3 regions of the Micromonospora sp. WMMA2032 genome follow, and region 2 is predicted to be linked to each of the others. Evidence: riboswitches for the same ligand, from Rfam matches in the RefSeq annotation. Region 2 holds a riboswitch; each other region holds the start of a gene.
What was found. Region 2 has a riboswitch for cyclic di-AMP ahead of CO540_RS16750 (hypothetical protein). Riboswitches for the same ligand answer to the same signal wherever they lie in the genome.
Positions count from the first base shown of each region.

Region 1 (3,912 bases), 3.0 Mb from region 2:
AGCACGGCCAGCTCGTCGGCCGGCACGTCGTGCCCGGCGTCGCAGCGCAGCCGGGCGTGCACGTCCGCCCCGCAGTCGTGGTGGGTGACCAGGACGGACGGGCCGACCTCGTCGGCGGCGTACGCGTCGCCCCACTGGCGGAGAGCGACGAGCACGGGCAGCAGGTCGCGGCCCTTGGCGGTGAGCACGTACTCGTCGCGGGTGCGCTGCCCGGGCTCCCGGTAGGGCCGCCGGTCGAGCAGGCCGTCGGCGACGAGCTGCTTGAGGCGGGCGGCGGCGACCGGCTCGCTCACGCCGACCCGGCGGGCGAAGTCGTCGAAGCGTCGGGTGCCGAACGACGCCTCGCGCAGCAGGAGCAGCGTGGTGCGGTTGCCGACCACCTCGAGCGCCCGGGCGATCGAGCAGTTGGCGGTGGACCAGGAGTCGCGCTGCGCGAGGAAGTCCGTCATGGGACCGACGCTACCGAGCTGACTTAGGAAAACAAAAGCCAGCTATCTCACGTCGCGGCCCGGGAATATCCGCCGGTCACAGCTGACCGGGGTAGAAGCCGTGCCGGGCCAGCGGCTCGACGATCTGGTGCTCCTCGTACGACAGATGGGACAGCAGCGTGTCGGTGAGCAGGTCCACCGCCTCCTGGAGCCCGGTGAAGTCACCCGGCCGGCCGATCAGCTCCACCAGCGCCCGGTCGACACCCTCCACCACGCCGTGGATCACCACGTGCTCCTCCTCCAGCCGGTCCAGCACCGCCGCCAGCCCGGCGTCGGCGCGGCGCAGGTGCGGGAAGACCGAGGCGTCCTCCAGGCCGTGGTGCTGGGTCACCACGGTGCAGTACGCCGCGCAGTACGCGCCCAGCGTCCAGTTGTTCTGCCGCAGGGTCATCTCGTTCAGCGCGGCCCGCGCCCCGCCCGGCGAGACCGCGCCCCGGGTGACCTGTTCCAGCAGGTCCCGCACCTGGGCCAGCTCCCGGCGCAGGTGGTCGTGCACGTCCACCAGATGTTGCCCCGCGGCCTGCGCGTGGGCCGGGTAGACGTGCCCGGCCGGCGCCGGCGGGGCGGTCGGACGGGTCGACTCGTCCCAGAGGCGGCGGGCGCTCAGGCGTACCCCCGGGTCGGGCGTGGGGGTGACCGCGAGGGTGGTCGGGACGCCGCCGGCGGCCTGCTCCCGCGCCACGGCGCGGGCGCCGCTGCCCGGCGTGGTGCGCTCGGCCGCGACCAGCTCCCGGACCGCCGGCGCCACCTCCTGGGCGAAGAGCTGGATGGCGCGCGGCTCGTCACTGCCCAGGACGAAGGTGGTGATGCCGTGCTCCAGGGTCAGCCCGGCCAGGTCCTCCACCCACCGCCGCGGCGGCCCGGCCAGGAACCCCGTGGACGCGCGGGTGAAACTGCCGGTCACGTTGAGCATCCGGCGGATCTCGCCGGGGTCCCGCCCGGCGGCCCGCGCGCCCTCGTCGACCAGCGCGTTGAGCGCGGGCAGCTCGTCGGGCCCCTTCGGCAGGTAGGCCAGCGACGGCAGCCAGCCGTCCGCGGCGCGACCGACCAGGCGCAGCATGCGCGGCTTGTACGCGCCCACCCAGATGCCCACCGGATGGGCCGGCGCCGGTCCGCGCTTCGCGCCGACCACCCGGTAGTGCTCCCCGGCGACGCGGATCATCCCGCGTCGGTCGGTGCCCCAGACCTCCCGGATGACCTGGATCGCCTCGTCGAGCGCGTCGACCGCCGCGCCGGGGGAGAGTCGCCGCCCGCCGGCCGCCTCGATCGCGTCCCAGAACGCGCCCGCGCCCAACCCCAGCTCGACCCGGCCGCCGGTGAGCAGGTCCAGGCTGGCCACGCTGCGGGCGAGCACCACCGGTTGGCGCAGCGGCAGGTTGAGCACGTTGCCGGCCAGTCCGATCCGGTCGGTGGCGGCGGCCACGTACGACATCAGCGTCCACGTGTCCAGGAAACCCGGCTGGTAGGGGTGGTCCTGGAAGGTGACCAGGTCCAGCCCGACCTGCTCGCAGAGCGAGGCGAGGGCCACCACCTGGTCCGGCCGTCCGGCGGTGGGGGTGAGGAAGCCGCCGAAGGCCAGCTCGTGTCCGTGCTCGGTCATCCGTGCCGCTCCTCGTGCGATCTTGCCGGTCCCGCCCACGGTAGCCCGGGGCCGGGGCGTCCGGGCGGGGCGTCCGGATCCGGCCCGGACGTCCCGCTACCACGTCGCCGCGTGCCGCGTGCCCGGTCGCCCGCCTGGGTGACGAACATCCCAAGAAGTGGGCGATCGCCCGGATTCGTCCTTAGCGTCGGTGGCGTCCGCAGTCGTGGACACCACGGGCCGGTAACGCCTAATCCCGCCGCCGGCCCGGCGGTAACCGAACCTCGGCGGGAGCGGGGGACCCAACGTTCCTCGGTGCACGTCACCTCGGGGTGAAGCCGCCAGCGGCGGCCGGGCTCCTCGGCCCGAACCCGACAGCTCACCTCGTCGGCGTGGAGGAATCCCCATGGCAACTGCATACGCAGCCCGTCGTACCGCCGTCGGTGTGGTCCTGGCCGGCGCCGCGGTCCTGTTCGCTCCGGCCGTCCCGGCGAGCGCCTCCGGTGTCAACTGGGACGCCGTCGCGCGGTGCGAGTCCGGCGGCAACTGGCACATCAACACCGGCAACGGCTACTACGGCGGGCTCCAGTTCTCGCGCGGCACCTGGAGCGGCCACGGCGGGAAGAAGTACGCCGCCCGGGCGGACCTGGCCAGCCGGTCGGAGCAGATCGCCGTCGCCGAGCGGGTCCTGGACGGGCAGGGCATCGGCGCCTGGCCGGTCTGTGGCCGCAAGGGCGGATCGGGCTCGTCCCCGAAGAAGGCGGCCGACCGTGCCGCGCCGAGGAAGGCGGACCGTCCCGCGCCGAGGAAGGCCACCGACCGGCCCACCACGACGAGGTCCACTGTGGGCCGACCGGCCGGGCGGGGCGGCGCCGGCACCTACCGGGTGCGCTCCGGCGACACGCTCTCCGGCATCGCCGTCGCGGCGCACGTCGCCGGGGGTTGGCGGGCGCTGCACGAGCGCAACCGCGCTGTCGTCGGCGACGATCCGGGCCTGATCTTCCCGGGTCAGCGACTGCGCCTGCGCTGAGCCGCCGAACGCCCGGCCGGGGCTCCGGCCGGGCGTTCGCGGTCGCGCGACACGCCGGACGCGCGGCGCCCGACCTGCTCGCTTGCGGGCGGGGCCGGCCGGTGACCGTGCTCCGTCGGTGCCGGTTGCTATGGTCACGATGCTCGGCTAAGACGTGAAGAAAGCGCGGATATGACCATCGACCCGTTCTCGGCCGCCGCGAGCCTCGACGAGCTCCTGAGCCGGACGCAGCAGGCGCTCGCGGCGATGCGGTCCCGGGCCGGCGTGCACCCCGACGGCGAGCCGGGCGAGTTGCTCCGGGCCGAGGGCGCCGCGGCCGACGGCCGCGTCCGGGCGGTCGCCGTCCAGGGTGGCCGACTGGACTCGGTCGCCGTCGACCCGGACCTGGCCGGCGAGCCGCTGGAGGTCCTCTGCGGACACGTCGTCGCCGCCGTCAACGCCGCGCTGGCCGAGCTGGACGCCCGGGTCAGCGACTCGGCCCGGGCCGACGCCGACGCCCTGGCGGCCCGCCTCGGCGGCCTGCCCGACCAGGCGGAGCTGTTCAGCCGCGCGATGCACGAGGTGGCCGCGCGGATCCCACGTGACCGGGGCGCCGCGTCCCGGGCCGGCCGCCCGGCCTGACCGGCCTGCCGACGCGACGAAGCGGCCGGCCGCCCGGAGGACGACGACCGGCCGCTCGCCCTACGGTCAGCTCAGGGTGACCGCGGTGTCGTCGACGACGAAGGACGTCTGCAGGGAGCTGTCCTCCACGCCGCTGAACGAGATGGTCGCCGTGGTGCCGGCCAGCGACGAGACGTCGAAGGATCGCTGCACGT
Region 1 covers NZ_CP024052.1:683,520-687,431, forward strand. Annotated here, with positions in the region: gene CO540_RS03115 (helix-turn-helix domain-containing protein) at 1-449, opposite strand, end outside; gene CO540_RS03120 (LLM class flavin-dependent oxidoreductase) at 526-2,088, opposite strand; cyclic di-AMP (ydaO/yuaA leader) riboswitch at 2,305-2,470, shown strand; gene CO540_RS03125 (transglycosylase family protein) at 2,474-3,097, shown strand; gene CO540_RS03130 (YbaB/EbfC family nucleoid-associated protein) at 3,269-3,718, shown strand; gene CO540_RS03135 (M4 family metallopeptidase) at 3,785-3,912, opposite strand, start outside.
Region 1: linked by a shared signal. The riboswitch ahead of CO540_RS03125 (transglycosylase family protein) and the one ahead of CO540_RS16750 (hypothetical protein) in region 2 are both predicted to bind cyclic di-AMP.

Region 2 (3,912 bases):
GGAGGGCGGCCGGATGATGTGGTCGGGCCCGATGATGGGCTGGATGTGGATCTGGTCCCTGCTGGTGCTGGCGGTGCTGGCGGGGCTCGTCTGGTTCGTGGTGCGGATGCCCGGCCCGGACCGCGCGTCGCCCGGCACGGCCCGGCGCATTCTCGACGAGCGGTACGCCCGCGGCGAGATCGACGAGGACGACTACCGACGTCGACGCGCCGGCCTGGCCTGATCCGGCGTCCACCGGCGGCGCGGGCCGCCCTGGATACCATGGCCGGGCGACGACCCGGGCGTGATCCCCACGCGTCCGCGCCGGCCCCGGTGACCCGACCGGTCCGGTGACCCGGTTCCGCCGCGACCGTTGGGAGAGACGCCGTGGGCGCCGATCACACCCGTCCCGCAGCCGCCGCGCCGCCGGGCGTACGCCGGCTCCTGATCGCCACCGTGGTGCCGCTCTTCGTGCTCACCGTGATCGCGGCGCTGGTGCTCTGGCCCCGGGCGGACCGCGACCCGGTGGACGGCGGCGCGGACGTGCCGCGCTACCACGGCACGGTGACCCGGGTGGTGACCGAGCCCTGCCCGCCCACGCCCGAGTCGCCCGAGGGCGACACCGGCGGCCCCTGCGGCACCGTGACCGTCGCCGCCGAGCAGGGGCCGGACGCGGGCCGGCAGGTCGAGACGCCGGTCCCCACCGGACCCGGCGCGCCCCGGGTCGCGGTCGGTGACGAGGTGATCCTGGTCGAGCTGGTCGACCCGGGCGACCCGTCGGTGAAGACCTACAACATCGCCGAGCACCAGCGCGGTACGCCGCTGATCTGGCTGGTGGCCCTCTTCGCCGCCGCGATCGTGGCGTTCGGCCGCTGGCGCGGGCTGGCCGCGCTGGGCGGGCTGGTGGCCAGCTTCGCCATCCTGCTCGGCTTCGTGCTCCCCGGCATCGGCGCCGGGCAGTCGCCGCTGCTGGTGGCGATCGTCGGCGCCGCACTGATCATGTTCGTGGTGCTCTACCTGACCCACGGGATCACCGCGCAGACGTCGGTGGCGGTGCTGGGCACGCTCGGCAGCCTGGTGATCACCGGAGTGCTGGGCACGGTGGCCACCGCCGCCACCCACCTGACCGGCTTCGGCAGCGAGGACGCCACCACGCTGTCGATGTTCCAGGGTGACGTGGACCTGCACGGACTGCTGCTGGCCGGCATCATCATCGGTTCGCTCGGCGTGCTGGACGACGTCACCGTCACCCAGGCGGCCACCGTCACCGAGCTGGCGCACGCCAACCCGGGGCTGTCCCGACGGCAGCTCTACCGGGCGGCCACCCGGGTGGGCCGGGCGCACATCGCGTCCACCGTCAACACCATCGTGCTGGCGTACGCGGGCGCCTCGCTGCCGCTGCTGCTCCTGCTGGTCGCCGACTCCCGCCCGGTGGGTCAGCTGCTCACCAGCGAGTTCCTCGCCCAGGAGATCGTCCGTAGCGCGGTGGCCACGCTCGGCCTGATCGCCGCCGTACCGCTGACCACCGCGCTGGCCGCGGTCGTGACCACCGCCGGTCGCGCCGGGCGGGCCGCCGGACCCGCGACGCCCCGGCCGCCGTCGCCCCGGGAGGACGCGTGGGAGGCGCTCGGCGAGGGCCGGTCCGGCGGGGGCAGGAGCACGGAGGCCGCATGGTGACACTGCGCAGCGTGACGGCCGATTCCAAACGCGATGCTGGTCACGCTGGGCGGTGGCGAATTCTCGCGATTGGTCGGCTTCCGGACGTAGATCCCCGGGAGTGGTCTCGGGTAACCTCGCTGCCGGTCACCGCCGAAGGCGCGCACCGGCGCCTGCGGTGCCGCCGCCCAATCGCCTCCGGGCGAGCCGGGGAACCAGGTACATGGGGTGAATCCGCGCCAGCGGAAGGGGCCGCTTCCGTCCCGAACCCGTCAGCTAACCCGGTCGGCGGTCGACGGAAGGGAACACTGTGACGGCACCCCTGCGCCGCTGGCTGACACCCGTGGTGGCCGTGCTCGCCGCTCTTGCCGTGCTGGCCGGGCCGACGCCGGCCTCGGCGGCCCCCGGCACCGCCGCCCCGAACCCCTCGGGCCACTCGGAGGACGACGACCCACCGCTGATCAGCGAGGCCGTCACCGCCGCCAACCGCGCCTACCTCCAGGCCAAGTCGAAGTTGGACACGTCCCGCAAGCGGCAGCTCCAGCTCGCGCTGGAGGTGAAGGCGGCGCAGAACCAGCTCGACGCGCTCAGCCCGCAGGTGAGCGAGATCGCGGCACAGTCCTACCGGACCGGTCGCGTCGGCGCCATGGCGATGCTGCTGGAGAGCGACTCCCCCGACTCGTTCGTCCAGCGGGCCAGCGCCCTCGACGAGCTGAACCTGTTCAACGCGCAGCGACTCGCCGCCATCAACGAGGTGAAGGGCCGCGCCGAGCGGGCCAAGATCGCGCTCGACGCCGAGGTGCGGGAGCAGGAGAAGCAGGCGAACGCGATGGCCCGCGAGAAGGTCGAGGCGCAGAAGGCGCTGAAGCTGGTCGGCGGGCTGGACTTCACCGGTGGCCTGGTCTCGGCCACCTCGCCGGTTGCCAAGATCGGCCCCGGCCGCACCGCCGACGGCGGGTGGAAGTCCGAGTCGTGCAGTGAGAACGACCCGACCACCTCGGGCTGCGTCACGCCGCGCACCCTGCACGCGTACAAGGAGGTCAAGCGCGCCGGGTTCAACCGCTTCGTGGGCTGCTACCGCCCCGGCGGGCCGTGGGAGCACCCCAAGGGCAAGGCGTGCGACTGGTCGTTGCAGAACAGCGGCTTCGCACCGTGGCACAACAACGACACCCGCCGGTACGGCAACGAGGTGGCCGCCTTCCTCATCCGCAACGCCGACCGGCTGGGCATCTACTACGTGATCTGGAACCGGCAGATCTGGTTCCCGGCGACCGGCTGGAGTTCCTACAGCGGGCCCTCCAACCACACCGACCACGTGCACATGTCGCTGCTCTGACGCGCGCGTACGACAAAGGGGCCGCCCGTGGGCGGCCCCTTTCGCGTATCCGTTTCCCGGTCAGCCGGCGAGCGCCGCGTCCGCCGACGCGGCCGGTGACGGCAGCGGGGCCGGCGACTGCGCCACCGTCCGGACCTCGCCGCCACTGAGCCGGTACGACATGCCGACCACCGCGCAGGCCCCGCCGGCCACCTTCGCGGCGAGCACCGAGGAGCGGGCCAGCAGGGTCTCCACCGTCTGGGCGATGTGCACGTCGATGATGCCGTCGAGATCCTCGACGCCCTGGCGACCGGCCCGGAGCAGGCTGGGTGAGACGGCGTCCACCACCGCGCCCAGGTGTCCGGCCGGGGCGGAGCCGGTGCGGACCGCCTCGCGGGCCGCCTGGACCGCGCCGCACGAGTCGTGGCCGAGCACCACCACGAGCGGCGTGCCGAGCACGGTGACCGCGTACTCCACGCTGCCCAGCACCTCCGGGCCGGCGGTGTGGCCGGCGGTGCGCACCACGAAGAGGTCACCGAGGCCGCGGTCGAAGATGATCTCGGCGGCGAGTCGCGAGTCGGAGCACCCGACGATCACCGCGAACGGGTGCTGACCGTCGGCCACCGCCGCCCGGTGCCCGGCGTCCTGGTTCGGGTGCTGCGGCACACCGGTGACGAACCGGTGGTTACCGGCACGCAGTTCGGCGAGTGCCTCGTCGGGGGTGGTCGGGATCATGCTGCTCACCTCGTCCTCGCGGAGCCGTCAGGCCGGCCGGCGGCGGTGTCGGCCCCGCGACCCACCGTCACACGCGACCCATGGCACGTCAAGATTTCGTGATACGCATTTCATACGTCACCCTCGTCGACCGTGCCGGGTCGGGGCGACGACGGAAGGAGCCATACGATGACCACCATGGCGACCACACCGGCCGAGGACGGGAGCCGCAAGAACTGGACCTTCCT
Region 2 covers NZ_CP024052.1:3,675,098-3,679,009, forward strand. Annotated here, with positions in the region: gene CO540_RS16740 (SHOCT domain-containing protein) at 44-223, shown strand; gene CO540_RS16745 (YibE/F family protein) at 367-1,656, shown strand; cyclic di-AMP (ydaO/yuaA leader) riboswitch at 1,811-1,941, shown strand; gene CO540_RS16750 (hypothetical protein) at 1,946-2,971, shown strand; gene CO540_RS16755 (carbonic anhydrase) at 3,032-3,685, opposite strand; gene CO540_RS16760 (helix-turn-helix domain-containing protein) at 3,854-3,912, shown strand, end outside.

Region 3 (3,912 bases), 2.1 Mb from region 2:
CGGTGGCCACGAGCAGCAGCGTGGTGGAGACGGCGGGCGGCACCACCAGGTCGATCCGCAGGTGCGCGTCGGCCGCGCCGGCCAGCGCGCCGAGGTGCCGGACCCGGGGCGTCAGCAGGAGCAGCACCAGCCCGAGCATCACGGTGGTGAGCACGAACTTCACCAGCACCCACCGCCACCGCAGCAGCCCCCACGGGGTGAGCAGCGCGCTGGTCACCCCGATCAGCCAGACCGCGACGCTCAGCGGCGCGAACAGCCAGGTGACCAGCAACGCCGCCGCGGGGTAGACGACCTCCGGGTCGGCGCCGCGCAGCCCGGCCACGCCGAGCGCGAGCAGCCCCAGGTCGGCGCCGAGCCAGCCGAGCGAGGTGACCAGGTGCGCGGTGAGCAGCGCCTTGCGTCCGGCGGGGGAGAGTCGTCTCATGCCACCGATCGTCGGCCGTCGCGCGGCCCGCGTCGTGGGCCGCGCGACGACACCCGGGGTACGTCGGGGAGCGTAGTGCTCAGTAGACCGACAGGTGCACGTGGTTGGTGTGGTCGCTGGACGGGTCGCCGTTGCCGCCGCTGTACGACTTCCAGCCGCTGCTGGGCAGCCAGATCTGCTTGAACCAGATCACGTAGAGCACGGCGAGCGGGTCGGCGTTGCGCACGAAGTACGCGGCCAGGTTGTTGCCGTACGTCTTGTCGCCGCCGCTGGCCACCCCGCCGAAGCCGTCCTTCTGGGCGGCGAAGTCGCAGGCGCGTCCCTTCGGGTGCTCGCCGGACCCGCTGGGCCGGTGGCAGGAGACGTACCGGGTGAAGCCGGCCGCCTTGGCCTGTTGCAGCGCGTGCAGGGTGCGCGGGGTGATGCAGCCGTCGGCCGGCGTCGGGTCGTTGACGCTGCACGACTCCGCCGGCCAGGAGCCGTCGGAGTTGCGCTTGGCCGGCGTCGCGTTCGCCGTCGAGGTGCCCCGGACGCCGCCGCTGCCGGCGGACGGCCGGTCGTTCGCCACCTCCAGCGCTCGCTCGGCTTGCTGCTTGCGCTTGGCCATCACCGTGACCTGCTTGCGCTGCTCCCGGATCTCGCCGTCGAGCGCGGCGCGGGTCCGGGTCGCCTCGTCCCGGGTGGTGATGAGGTCGCGCAGCGTCCGGTCCTCGTGCGCGGCGACCTGCTCCAGCGCGGCCGCCCGGTCCATGAAGCCCTCCGGGCTGCTGCTGCCGAGCAGGGCCGCGGCGGTGCCCATCCGGCCGGTGCGGTAGGCCACCTCGGCGATCTCGCCGACCTTGGCGTCGCGTACGGCCAGTTCGGCGCCGACCGCGTCGAGTCGCTCGGTGAGCTGCTTCTGCCGGGCCACCGACCGGCTCAGCGCGGCCTTGGCCTCCAGCCAGCCCTTGCTGGCCGCGTCGAGCTGGGCGCGCAGTTCCGGCGTGCCGCCCTCGTCGTCACCGCCGGGGGCGGCGCGCAGGCCGGTCGGGGAGGCCGACCACGTCGCCGCGGCGGGGGAGGCCGGCACGGTCACGACGCCGAGGGTCAGCATCGCGACGAGCAGGGCCGCCATCCGGGCGGCCGTCCGTCGTACAGGTGCCACTGGGGGCATTCACATGTCCTTCCGTCAACCGCCGACCGGGTTAGCTGACGGGTTCGGGACGGAAGATCCCTACCGCTGACGCGGATGCACCCCACGTACGTGGTTCCCCGGCTCGCCCTGCGGGCGATTAGGCGACGGCCGCTCCACCGGCGCCGGGGTGGCGCCCCGCGGTGTGGCCGCGACCGAGCCTACCGGCGTTGCCCGGGGTCGGCTCCGTGGCCCGGAGCGGTGATCCCGGCAAAGCCGGCATTACGCCACAATAGCGGCCGAGATTTAAGTTTGCCCTAATTACCACTCGGTCGGGCCGCACGCTCCGGCCGACGCTCCGGGTTCGATCTGCAACGTGGCGTGATCGATCGAGAAGTCCTCGTGCAGGGCGGCCCGGGCGGCGGCCAGCACGGTGGCGACCTCGGCGCCGGGATCGGTGGTCAGGTGCGCCGAGGCCACCTCCATGCCCGAGGTCAGCGTCCAGACGTGCAGGTCGTGCACCTCCGCAACGCCCGGCACGGCGGCCAGTCGGTCGTGCACCGCGGTCACCTGGAGGTGTTCCGGCGCGGCCTGCACCAGGATGCGCACCGCCGCCCGGCCGAGCCGCCAGGTGCGGGGCAGGATGAACAGACCGATCGCCACGGCCACCAGCGGATCGGCCCACCACCAGTCGGTGACCGCGATGACCAGCGCGGCGCCGATCACCCCGAGCGAGCCGAGCAGGTCGCCGAGCACCTCCAGGTACGCGCCGCGCAGGTTGATGCTCTCCTGCGCCCCGGAGCGCAGCAGCGCGAAGGCGCCGACGTTGGCGAGCAGGCCGAGCACCGCCACCACGAGCATCGGGCCGGCCAGCACCTCCGGCGGGTCGCCGAACCGGCGTACCGCCTCGACCAGGACGTAGACCGCGACCGCGCCGAGCAGCACCGCGTTCGCCAGCGCCGCGAGGACCTCCAGCCGGTAGAGGCCGAACGTGCGCTGCGGATCGGTGGTGGCGCGCCGGGTGGCGGTGATCGCGGCCAGCGCCATGCCGATGCCGAGCACGTCGGTGAACATGTGCCCGGCGTCGGAGAGCAGCGCGAGCGAACCGGTCGCGAAGGCGGCCACCGCCTCGACCAGCATGAGGGCGGTGAGCAGCGCGAACGCCGCCCAGAGCCGGCCCCGGTGGCGGTGCGCCGCGTTGGTCACCGCACCGCTGTGGTCATGACCTGCGCCCACGCACACACCCTTCCCTCCCGCACCCCGGCCAGGCCCAATGTATGTTCACATCGCTATGTGTGCAAGTGAGGGTGGATCACCCGGTCGGGTCGAGCGTGGTGAGGCGCTGGGTGGCCCGGGACAACGCGACGTAGAGCGTGCGCACCCCCGAGCCGGGGTCGGCCCGGATCTCGCTCGGCGCGACCAGCACCACGCCGTCGTACTCCATGCCCTTGGCCTGCAGGCTGGTCACGACCTGGAGCCGGCCGGCGCCGAGGCCGTCCAGCCAGCCGGCCACCTCGTCCCGGCGCGGCACCGGCGTGATCACGCCGACGGTGCCCTCCACCTCGCCCAGCAGGACCCGGGCCGCCTCGACGGTGCTCGCCGGCAGCTCGGCGGCGGGCACCGTACGCTCGACCGGCGGCACGCCGGTGGAACGCACCGCGTCGGGCAGCGTCAGGTCCGGATACAGCCGGCGGATCTCCGCCGCCGCCACCGCGAAGATCTCCGCCGAGTTGCGGTAGTTGGTGGTCAGCTCGTAGCGGTGCCGCTTACGCCGGCCCAGCGCCTGGTCGCGGGCCCGGTCCAGCTCCTGCGGGTCGCCGGTCCAGGCGGTCTGCGCCGGGTCGCCGACCACCGTCCAGGACGCCAGCCGGCCCCGGCGCCCGATCATCCGCCACTGCATCGGCGAGACGTCCTGCGACTCGTCCACCACCACGTGGGCGTAGTCGCGGTAGTCCACCGGACGCTCCCGGGCCGCCGCCCGGGCGGCGCGCTGCCGGTCGGCGTGCGTGCTCAGCTCGCGGACGCCGCCGGCCAGCTGGTAGGGGTCCCGCTTCGGCTTCGCCCGCCGCACCGGAGTGCCGAGCAACGCGTCCAGCTCGTCCAGCAGCGCGACGTCGGCGACGGTCGGCCCGTCGGCGTCCAGCGACCGGTACGCCTCGGTGAGCGACCGGATCTCGGCCGAGGAGAGGATCCCGCCGGCGTAGCGGCGCAGCCGGTCCGGGCGGGCGAGCCACCCCAGCACGTGGCGCGGGTGCAACCGGGGCCACCAGGCCTTGAGGAACTCCCGGAACTCCGGCCGCTCGATGATCTCGTCCTCGAACGCGGGCTGCTCCGGCAACCGGCCCACCCGCAGCGTGCGGGCCTGCGCGTAGAGCGC
Region 3 covers NZ_CP024052.1:5,807,797-5,811,708, forward strand. Annotated here, with positions in the region: gene CO540_RS27055 (DUF2269 domain-containing protein) at 1-424, opposite strand, end outside; gene CO540_RS27060 (hypothetical protein) at 504-1,577, opposite strand; cyclic di-AMP (ydaO/yuaA leader) riboswitch at 1,582-1,712, opposite strand; gene CO540_RS27065 (cation diffusion facilitator family transporter) at 1,857-2,771, opposite strand; gene CO540_RS27070 (AAA family ATPase) at 2,848-3,912, opposite strand, start outside.
Region 3: linked by a shared signal. The riboswitch ahead of CO540_RS27060 (hypothetical protein) and the one ahead of CO540_RS16750 (hypothetical protein) in region 2 are both predicted to bind cyclic di-AMP.